One region of the Mitsuaria sp. MSU3D genome, then DNA from elsewhere that is predicted to be linked to it. Evidence: riboswitches for the same ligand, from Rfam matches in the RefSeq annotation. Region 1 holds a riboswitch; the other holds the start of a gene.
What was found. A riboswitch is a leader RNA that binds a small molecule or an ion and turns the genes downstream of it on or off. The one in region 1 is predicted to bind cobalamin.
Positions count from the first base shown of each region.

Region 2: it holds a riboswitch for cobalamin, as region 1 does, so the genes downstream of both, AC1VNM_RS16765 (TonB-dependent receptor domain-containing protein) here and AC1VNM_RS11010 (TonB-dependent receptor domain-containing protein) in region 1, are expected to answer to the same signal.

Region 1 is NZ_CP200314.1:2,516,161-2,521,031, reverse strand. It holds gene AC1VNM_RS11015 (hypothetical protein) at 1-426, opposite strand, end outside; gene AC1VNM_RS11010 (TonB-dependent receptor domain-containing protein) at 641-2,542, opposite strand; cobalamin riboswitch at 2,625-2,877, opposite strand; gene AC1VNM_RS11005 (hypothetical protein) at 3,082-3,945, opposite strand; gene AC1VNM_RS11000 (GMP reductase) at 4,108-4,871, opposite strand, start outside.
Region 2 is NZ_CP200314.1:3,825,888-3,830,758, reverse strand. It holds gene AC1VNM_RS16775 (ABC transporter substrate-binding protein) at 1-777, opposite strand, end outside; gene cobU (bifunctional adenosylcobinamide kinase/adenosylcobinamide-phosphate guanylyltransferase) at 783-1,400, opposite strand; gene AC1VNM_RS16765 (TonB-dependent receptor domain-containing protein) at 1,473-3,440, opposite strand; cobalamin riboswitch at 3,566-3,834, opposite strand; gene AC1VNM_RS16760 (hypothetical protein) at 3,830-4,339, opposite strand; partial or broken gene pth (aminoacyl-tRNA hydrolase) at 4,533-4,871, opposite strand, start outside.

The sequences.
Region 1 (4,871 bases):
GCAGACGCGACCCGTCGACATGGGACCGGATTCGGTCGCGTTGCCGACCTTCCGCTCGCAATTGCCTTCGACATGACGCGTCATGACGCCGCTGTTGATCGCACCGGTGGCCGCATCGATCGTGAAGCCGGCCGGCAAGGGCGCGTCGTTGTCACGCAGTTCGACCTTTACGCCGCTCAGGCAGGCCGCGGTCATGCCGCGGGGCTGCGGGGTCCAGGTGTTGCGCTGGTTCAGCGCGTAGGTCAGTGCGTCCTGCGCCACCGTCCCCATGACCGGGACGCTGGGAGTGAAGTACACGTCGGCGCGTTCCCCGGTGACCTCGCAGTCGTCACCGCCTCCGCCGCAGCCGTTGAGCATCGCGGCGACAACCAATGACGCCAGAACGGACGTCACGCCGCGACCCCAGGACTTCGAATTCCGCGCCATCACTCACTCCCCGACTTGTCGTGTTTGTTGCTGAAGGGGCGGAATGCTAAAGGGCGCGCGTGTGGCTTCCGCGCGAAAGCTTCCCCCGCGTCGGGGGGAGGCGCCGTGATGGATGCCGCAGTGGCATCGCTACCAGTCAAGCGGGGTGCGATTGAAGGGCCGCGCGAGATTCGTCGCGCGGCCTCTCCTGCGACCTCATGCAGCTTCGAGCGGCTCAGAAGCCCTTCATGTCGTACCGCACCCCGACCCAGGCCTGACGGCCCAGGCCCTGGTACGAGTAGACCGGCTGCACATCGCGGTCGGCGACGTTGAGGACCTTGGCCTCCAGGCGCCACTGCGGCAGGAAGCGCCAGGTCGCGCGCAGGTCCGTCACCGCGTAGGCGCCGAGTTGCGCGCCGACATCGGGCCGCGCGCCGACTTCCGTCAGCGACGCGCCGACGCTCCACACGCCGGTGTCGTAGTCGGCGGAGACGCTCTCCTGATGCGCCGCGCGACGCGGCAGGCGCGCGCCTGTCTCCACATTGCGCGCGTCGAGGAAGTCGACCGTCGCGGTCAGGCTCAGGTTGCCGAAGCGATGCGCGCCGGACAGCGTCGCGCCCTGCAGCTTGGCGCGACCGATGTTGTCCGCGCAGCCGAAGAAGCCCGCCGGGCATTCGGTGCCGGTGGGATCGGGGTTGTAGACGATCAGGTCGCGGACCTTGTTGCGGTACACCGTGGCCGAGGCGCTGCTCGCGCCGGAGCGCCAGTTCACGCCGAGTTCGATGCTGCGACCGCGTTCGGGCTGGATGTCCGGACGACCATAGAACGGGAAGTACAGGTCGTTGAAGGTCGGCGCGCGGAAGCTGGTGCCGGCGAGCGCGCGCACCTTGAGGGTCTCGGTGATCGCGTAGCTCGCGCCCAGCGTGCCGGTCGTGAAGCCGCCGTAGGCGGAGTTGTCGTCGCGGCGCAGGTTGGCCTGCAGCGAGGTCGCGCCGAACTGGCCCGTGTAGCCGGCGATGTAGGCGTTGTTGTTGCGCTTGAGCGCATCCGTCACGACGCCTTCGGCCTTCTCCGACAGATGCTCGTAGGCGAGCAGCAATTGCTGGTCCGGCGCCAGGCGCAGGGCGTTCTGCCAGGTGGCCTGATCACGGGTCGTCTTGAACGGCACGGGATCCGGCGCGCCGGAGCGCGAGTCGTCGATGCCGTGCGTCGCCAGCACGGTCGTCGTCCAGATCGGCGACAGCGTGCCGCGGTAATCAGCGCTGACCACGCGGGTCGTCAGCCGGTTGCGGAAGTCCGGCGACGCATCCGGCAGGAAGTCCGGCGGATTGAAGTTGGCGCTGTCGTACTGCGCGTTGAGCTTGTTCTGCGAGGCACTGACGCCGATGCGATGCCCCTCGGCCGGCGTGAAGCCCAGCCGCGCCGTGGCCGACGTGCGGCGGAAGCCGTCGCGGTCGGGGTTGTAGTAGCCGTTGATGTCGTTCGGGCGGATCGACGACACGCCGTCGCTGGTCTCGCGACCGATGCTGGCCGCGTAGTCGAAGCCGGCCTGCGCGCCGCTGAGCGCGAAGTCCGCCTTGCGCGAGTCGTACTCGCCGACGGCGACGCCGGCGGTGATGTTCAGCGGGCCTTGACCCCGCTTCGTGAAGATCTGGATCACGCCGCCGACCGCGTCCGAGCCGTACAGGCCCGAGGCGGGACCGCGCAGCACCTCGATGCGCTCGATCTGGTCGAGGCTCATCGACTCGAAGGCCGCCTGGCCCAGCGTCGCGGAGCCGACGCGCAGACCATCGATCATCACGATGGTGCTGTTGGTGTTGGTGCCGCGCAGCAGGTAGCCGGCGGTCTGTCCGGGACCGCCGTTCTGCAGGACCTGCAGGCCGGCGTAGCGGCGCAGGACCTCTTCGACGCTGGCGGCGCCGCTGTCGCGCAGGGTGTCGCGGTCGATCAGGACGACGTCGGCCACGCTCTTGCTCAGCGCCTGCGGCTCACGGGTGCCGATGACGACGACGGGATCGAGGGAAGACTGCGCGAAGGCGCCCGTCGAGACGATGGACAGGGCGGGCAGGGCGACCAGCGCGGTCGCGGAAGCACGGGCGACGGCGCGCAACGCGGCGCGGGGAGAAGAGGCTTGCATGTCGGAATCGGATGAGCAGCGGCAGACGGCCGCTTCCCCGCGGCCGCATGCGGAATGGACGCACCGTCCCCCTGGAGGGACGGCGACGATCCGCCTGTTGGCCGGTATCCGGGCTGTCGGAAGAATGAACCCGTGTTGCCTTCCCGGACGACCGTCCAGTGGTTTTCAGACACGAGCCGCACGCTCTCAGCTTTCAGAAGAGGCGCGCCTTCCGCTTACCGTTGCGGGGGCAGCTCAGGTTGGGGCCACGACCGCGCGGGTGCGGCCCCTCCTGATTCCCGTTGAACTGCGCCGGCGGAAGGCCGGGCGCGAGCACCAACGGGCGGCATCATAGCCGGAGGGGCGGGGGCGCCGCGCCCCTGGGCTGCAGGAGGGCTGACGCCGACCTCAACGACGCAGGAAGGCATACCTGCGGCATCCTCCGATTGCAACGAAGAAGGAGCAGGACGACTTCCAGATTGGATGCACATGGGGCCGCCGCGCTAGAGGCGTGGGCATCCGCCAGGTGCGTTCCCGCGACCCGGACCGCAGCCATTTTTTCAGGCGGGGGTTGGTCGATAGTTGAAGAGGCCATCGACGATCAGCCAGTGGATGTCGGCTTCGAACGTTGGCGGGTCATAGAAGCGGTGTCCATTCACCACGTGGCTGGTTACCAGCCGTCCCGAAGGCTCCCTGCGACTAAGCACTGTGAATCCTATGACGCCAAGGACGTGCTTCTTGGAGACTCGTGCACGGATGCTCCGCAACTGCGCTTCGAAGACCTGCCCAAGATGGTGAAGTGAGAGCTCGTTCGTGGCGTCGAGTTGGAGCTCGGGGCGATTGCTGAAGTAGTCCGCCTGCGTCGGTGAAAGATCCAAGGCGATGATCCCCGGCATGCCGGACCGATCGATCTGCCCCTGAGCCTCTTTCGCACGCGTCAACAACTGCGCCATTGATTTCAGCCGCTTCGCCGCCACGCAAAAGCGAAAGCCATCTCGGTCGCAGAGAAGATCAGGCTCACCAGGTCGCACAGACACTCCTGAGGCCGCCAACCGGCCGGCGACATAGAGCTCAAACAGTGTGTCCCTGGACTTTGATGCCTTCGCGGGATTGCTCGGGATATGGCTCTCGGAAGTGGTCGCTTTGACAATGTGAGACCTCCATTCTTCGAGGTCGCTCAAGTTGGCGATGGCCGTGTGCAGTTGAAAGACTTCTTCGGTCCCGACCGAATCAAGGGTTGCGTTCTTTAAGCCAGCTCCCTCGTCCTTTAGATAGATCGCGAATCGGGACTGCTTTGGGAGCTTGATCTTCAATCGATCAAGGGCATTGACAACAGCTGGACCTAAGTCATCGAAGGGGGTGAGTTCATCGCTTCTCGCGTTCTCGCGAACTCGATAGCCATTTGGGGTATCAAAGAAGCGCATTGCGGTGAGGCAAAGGTTGGGACCCAACGATTGTGACCGGGCCATGCCAAAGATGGCAGGCCGGTCCGTCTGAGAACTCGCCCGGTCGTCTCAACGGCTGGCCCTGTGATTGCGCGTTCCTCTCGGCTTAGTCGCGAAGCGTAGGGGCCTCGGGCTCTTGGCTTACATGAACAGGTGTTCGCCGGCGTTTTCTCCGCCGAGGACCACGTAGTTCACCTTGCGCAGGTCGCCGAGGCTGCGGCCGCCGGCATAGGAGATCGAGCTCTGCAGGTCCTCCTCCATCTCGCGCAGCGTGTCGGCGAGGTGGCCCTTCACGGGCTCGAGGATGCGCTTGCCTTCGACGTGCTTGTACTCGCCCTTGTTGAAGTCGGACGCGGAGCCGTAGTACTCCTTGTAGCGCTTGCCGTCGACCTCGACGGTGTTGCCCGGCGATTCCTCGTGACCCGCGAAGAGCGAGCCGATCATCACCATCGCGGCACCGAAACGCACGCTCTTGGCGATGTCGCCGTGATGGCGGATGCCGCCGTCGGCAATGATCGGCTTCGTCGCGACGCGGGCACACCACTTCAGCGCCGAGAGCTGCCAGCCGCCGGTGCCGAAACCGGTCTTCAAGCGCGTGATGCAGACCTTGCCCGGACCGATGCCGACCTTGGTCGCGTCGGCGCCCCAGTTCTCGAGGTCGATGACGCCCTCGGGCGTGCCGACGTTGCCGGCGATGACGAAGGTGTCGGGCAGCTTGTGCTTGATGTGGCCGATCATGCGCTGCACGGCATCGGCGTGGCCGTGGGCGATGTCGATGGTGATGTAGTCGGCGCCGAGGCCCTCGGCGGCCAGGCGGTCGATGAGGGCGTAGTCCGCCTCCTTCACGCCGGCGCTGAGCGAGACCAGCAGGCCCTTGTCGCGCATCGTGCGGGCGAAGGCGATCG
Region 2 (4,871 bases), 1.3 Mb from region 1:
GATCGCGGGCCAGCCGGGTCGTTGCGGCAGTCCCGCCGCGTTGCGCTGGCCGACCATGATGACCTGCGGATCGGCGCGGACGATGAATTCGGGGTTGAGCTTGGGGAAGGGACCGAGCTCGGCCGGGATGATGTTCTTCGCGCCGAGCCGCGTCAGGATCTCGCCCATGAAGGACGCCGTGCCCGCGCCGTAGGGGCCGGCGTCGACCTCGTAGTAGACGCTGAGGCCACGCGCGCCCGGGGGCAGCGTCGCGGCGCTCTGCGCGATGTGGCCGTCGACGCGGTTCCACAGCCGGCGCGCGTCGTCCTCCTTGCCGAGGATCTGCCCCATCTTGCCCAGCACGCGCTGGACGTCGTTCATGCTCTTGGGCTCCAGCGCGACGACCTTCAGGCCGAGGCCCTCCAGCCGGTCGATGACGCGCGCGGAGACGCCCAGCACCACGACGTCCGGCTTCAGCGCCACCAGCGCCTCGATGCTGGTGTCGTCGAGACCGCCCAGGCGCGGCAGCTTCTGCACGCTCACCGGGAAGTTGGAGAAGCGATCCACGCCGACGACTTTCGCGCAGTCGCCGAGCTCGCAGATGGTCTCGGTCAGGGAGGGCAGCAGGCTGACGATGCGTCGCGGCACATCGGGCAGCGTGACCGTGTGGCCGCGGTCGTCCTTCAGTGTGATCGGCGCGGCGATCGCGGTCGTCGCGAAGGTCGAGAAGGTCGCGAGCATTCCCAGCATCGCGCCACCCGCCGCGATCCTGATCGCGCCTCGCATCCAGCGTTCCATCGACGTCATCCGTTGTGCTCCTCGTTCGCTTCGTTCGCCTTGTTCGCCGTGTCGGTGGTCTGGTCGGCGCCGTCCGGGTCCTCGACGGGCCGTGTCCATGGCTGTCCCGCGACCATCAAGGTGAGCTCGGCGCACTGCCGCGCGACGAGCTGGTTGAGCCAGCCCAGCTCGTCCGCATAGGCGCGCACCTCGCGACCCATCGGCATCACGCCCCAACCGACCTCGTTGGAAACGAAGACGACGGGCGACGCCAGTTGCGGCAGCAGTCGCTGCAGGTCGGCGCATTCGGTGCGCCAGTCGTCGAGACGCGGCGCGCCGTCCATCGGCATCAGCCAGTTCGTCAGCCAGAGCGTCAGGCAGTCGACGACGATCAATCGCTGCGGCGAGGCCGCGGCGCGCAGCGCCTCGCACAGGCGCAGCGGCGCTTCGAGGGTGTCGAAGCCCGCCGGTCGGTCCGCGCGGTGGCGCGCGATGCGCTCGCGCATTTCGTCGTCATGGGCCTCGGCGGTTGCGATGACGGTGACCCGGTGCGTCGGCGTGCGCGCCCAGCGCAGCGCGAGGCGCTCCGCGTGGCGCGACTTGCCGCTGCGCTGGCCGCCGATGATCAGGTGATGAGCGGACATCCGGAATCTCCAGTGAAAGCCAGGCATTGACGCCGAGAGACAGACCTTACCGCCTGGTCCCGCCGCGTCGGATTACAGCGACGGTGAATAACGCAGCGTGACGAACCAGGTGCGCGGTGCCTGCTGGTAGAAGTTCGCCGTCTGGTAGTCGCGGTTGAAGGCGTTGTCGACGTTCAGCTGCAGGCGCCAGTCTTTCGCGAAGGCGTATTGCGCGTCCAGGTTGAGCAGGCCGTAGCCGCCCAGGGTCTTGTTGGCGGCGTCGTCGAAGCGCTGCCCCGAGCCGACGACGTTCGCGCCCAGCGTCCAGGCGCGCAAGGTGGTCTCGGCGCGCAGCGTGCCGAAGCGCTTGGCGCGGCGTTGCAACCGGCGGCCGGTGTTGGCGTCGGTGGGGTCGAGGAAGTCCGCCGTGGCGCTCAAGTTCACCGGACCCAGCTGCGCACCGCCCTTGAGGCTGGTGCCCTTGAGCAGCGCGCGCGCGACGTTGCTGTAGCAGCCGGTCGTCGAGCGGCAGGTCCCCGCCGCGCCGAAGGCGATCAGGTCGGTGACGCGGTTGTGGAAGGTCGTGACCGAGAAGTCGACGTTCCCTTGCGCCCACGCCAGCCCGGCTTCGCGGTTCTGCGCGCGCTCGGGGCGGAGTGCCTCGACGCCGGCCTTGGTCGTGTCGGGACCGTAGACGCTGCCGCGCTGATAGAGCGTGGGCGCCCGGAACGCATTGCCGGCCGACGCCGTCACGCGCCAGCCGCCGCCGATCTTGAAGCCCGCCGCCAGGCTGCCGGTGTCGATGCCGCCGAATTCGCTGTCGTCGTCATGCCGGCCGTGCGCCTGCAGGCTGAAGGCGCCCAGCGTGCCGAGGTAGCTCAGGCCGAGCGCGTTCTGGTCGCGGTCGCCCTTGCCGCCGCCGACGAGGTCGGTGTTGACCAGGCGATCCTCGCGACGCTCCAGCAAGGCGTTGAGCTGATGCTGCTCGTTGATCCGGTAGAAGCCCTGCAGCGAGGCGCTGCGGATGCGCGTCTTCGTCAGGTAGGGCGAGCTCGGCTTGGTCTCGTAGTTCTCTTCGGACTGACCCGCTGACAGCTGGGTCGACAGCGCTGGGGACCAGGTGGAGTTCAGGCTCAGCTTGCCCGCCAGCGTCTCGGTGATGCCGCGGTCGTCGGCGTTCTTGCCGGCGTCGTAGCCCGCGTTGCTGCGGCTCTTCAAGCCGATGAACTCGAGGCGCTGGCCTTCGGCCACGCGACCGCCCAGGCGCAGGCTGCCGCTGTAGTTGCGCCAGCCGTCGGCGTCGGGGTTGTAGCTCCGGGCGGCCGTGTTCAGGTAGGCGTTGAAGCCGGTGCCGCGATCCAGCGCGAGCGAGCCGGCGTAGTCGAAGTCCGCCGTGCCGCCGCTGATGCCGATGTCGGCCTTCACCTGGCCGAGGTTGCCGCCGCCGAGGCCGAGGTCCAGCTGCGTGCGGCCCGCTCCCCGGCGCGTGAAGATCTGCACCACGCCGCCGATGGCGTCGGAGCCGTACAGCGCGCTGGCCGGGCCCTTGAGGACCTCGATGCGCTCAATCTGCGAGACCGGCAGGTTCTGCCAGCTGGCGCCGCCGGAGGACTGGCCGTCCACGCGCACGCCGTCGATCAGGACCACGGTGTGCCGGGTCTCGGCGCCGCGCACGAAGACCGAGGTCGAATTGCCCGGCCCGCCGTTGCTGGTCATCTGCAGGCCGGCGACGTTGCGCAGCAGCGCGGCGATGTTGCCGAAGCCCTGGCGCTCGATGGTGTCGCGGTTGATGACGGTCAGGTCGGCCGCGACGTCGGACAGCTTCATCGGGCTGCGCGTGCCGGTGACGGTGACGTCGTCGAGCCGGCTCGAAGGGCTGACGGTGGGGGCGGCCGCGGGGGAAGCGGAGGTGGGGGCGGACTGCGCGGCCGCGGCCGTGGAGAACGCCGCGAGCGCCGGGAGCGCCGGGAACGCCAGGAGCGTCGACAGGGCGAGCGCCATCGGGGTGAGGGCAGGCAGCGAGCGGGCACCAGCGCGCGCGCGCGAAACGAACGGAAGCATGAGGAACGGACCAACGACGGAGTTCAGACGCCTGCTCACCCGCAGGGCCTCTGAGAAACGGCGTCGCCGGCTCGTCGTCGGGTCGTCCTTGTGAAAGCTCACGAAGGACGCGTCGCGCGATCGGCTGGAGACGCCACCTGTTGGCCGGTATCCGGGCTGGTGGCCGCTGCCTGTGTCCTTCCCAGCGCAGACGCGCCAGTGGACGTGGGGACAGGCAGTGCCGGCTGCCGCCCGGTGTTCCCTCTTCAGGATCCCGGGCGCGCGACCGGCGGCCACTTACCGTTGCGGGGACAGCTCAGGTTGGTTCGCGCATCGGGGATGCGACCGCTTCCTGATTCCCGTTTAACTGCACGGACGCAATGTCCGCGCGAGCACCAACGGCGCGCATTCTAGCGAGCTGCGGGCGTCGTGGTGCTGTCGCTCGTCGTGGGCTTGGGCTGCAGCGCGCCATCCGGTGACTTCGGCACCTTGGGCTTCTTCTTCGGCGGCTTCTTCGGATCCTTGGGCTTGGGCTTCTTCGGATCCGCGGGTTTCGCCGGCTTCGCGGCGCGCTGTCCCGGCAGGCGGCCGTCGATGCCGGCGGCCTTGGGCGGCGTCTTCGCCGACTGGCGTTCGCGCTCACGCTCGCGCGCGGCCAGGTCGCGCGTCTCGGCGGCCGTGCGCTTGCGCGCGGCGTCGGCCTCCTTGGGATCGACCGGGTCCTTCGGGACCTCGGCCTTGCGGCCCTGTCCTTCGGGGCAGGGACTGTCGCGCAAGTCCTGACCCTCCGGGCCGCAGCGGTAGAAGCCGAAGGTTCGCTCCTGCTGCGGGGGCGCCTTGGGCACGTCCTGCGCGTTCGCCGCGCCAAGCATGAGGACCAGAACAGCAGTCGTCAGGATCAAGGCGGCGCGCGCGGGCATGTCAGTCTCCGGGGATAGGGGGTGGGGCAGGGGGAACTGCCGGGGAAGGCACAGGACCAGGGGCAGGGATTGCAGCGGCTGCCGTGGCGGCGGCCGTCGAGGCCGCGGTCACCACCGTGCCGGCAACCGGGGCGCCAGCCGTCGGCGCGGCGCCTGCGGCACCGGGCTTGGGCGGCAGGGGCGTCGGCAGATTGGCAGGTCTGGGCGGCTTGGGCCGGGGCGGCTTGGCATGCAGCAGCGCCACGGCCTTGGCCATGTCGCCGCCCGTCATCAGCTTGAAGGCCTCGAGCGACTTGCCGATGCAGTCCTCGACCGCCTGGCGCTCGGCCACCGGCGGCTTGCGCAGCACGTAGCCGGCGACTTCGCCCTTGTGGCCCGGATGGCCGATGCCCAGGCGCAGGCGCCAGAAGTCGCCGCTGCCCAGCTGGGCCTGCATGTCCTTCAGCCCGTTGTGGCCAGCGTTGCCGCCGCCCTGCTTGAGCTTGAGCTCGCCGGGCGCGATCTCGAGCTCGTCGTGGATCGCCAGGATCTC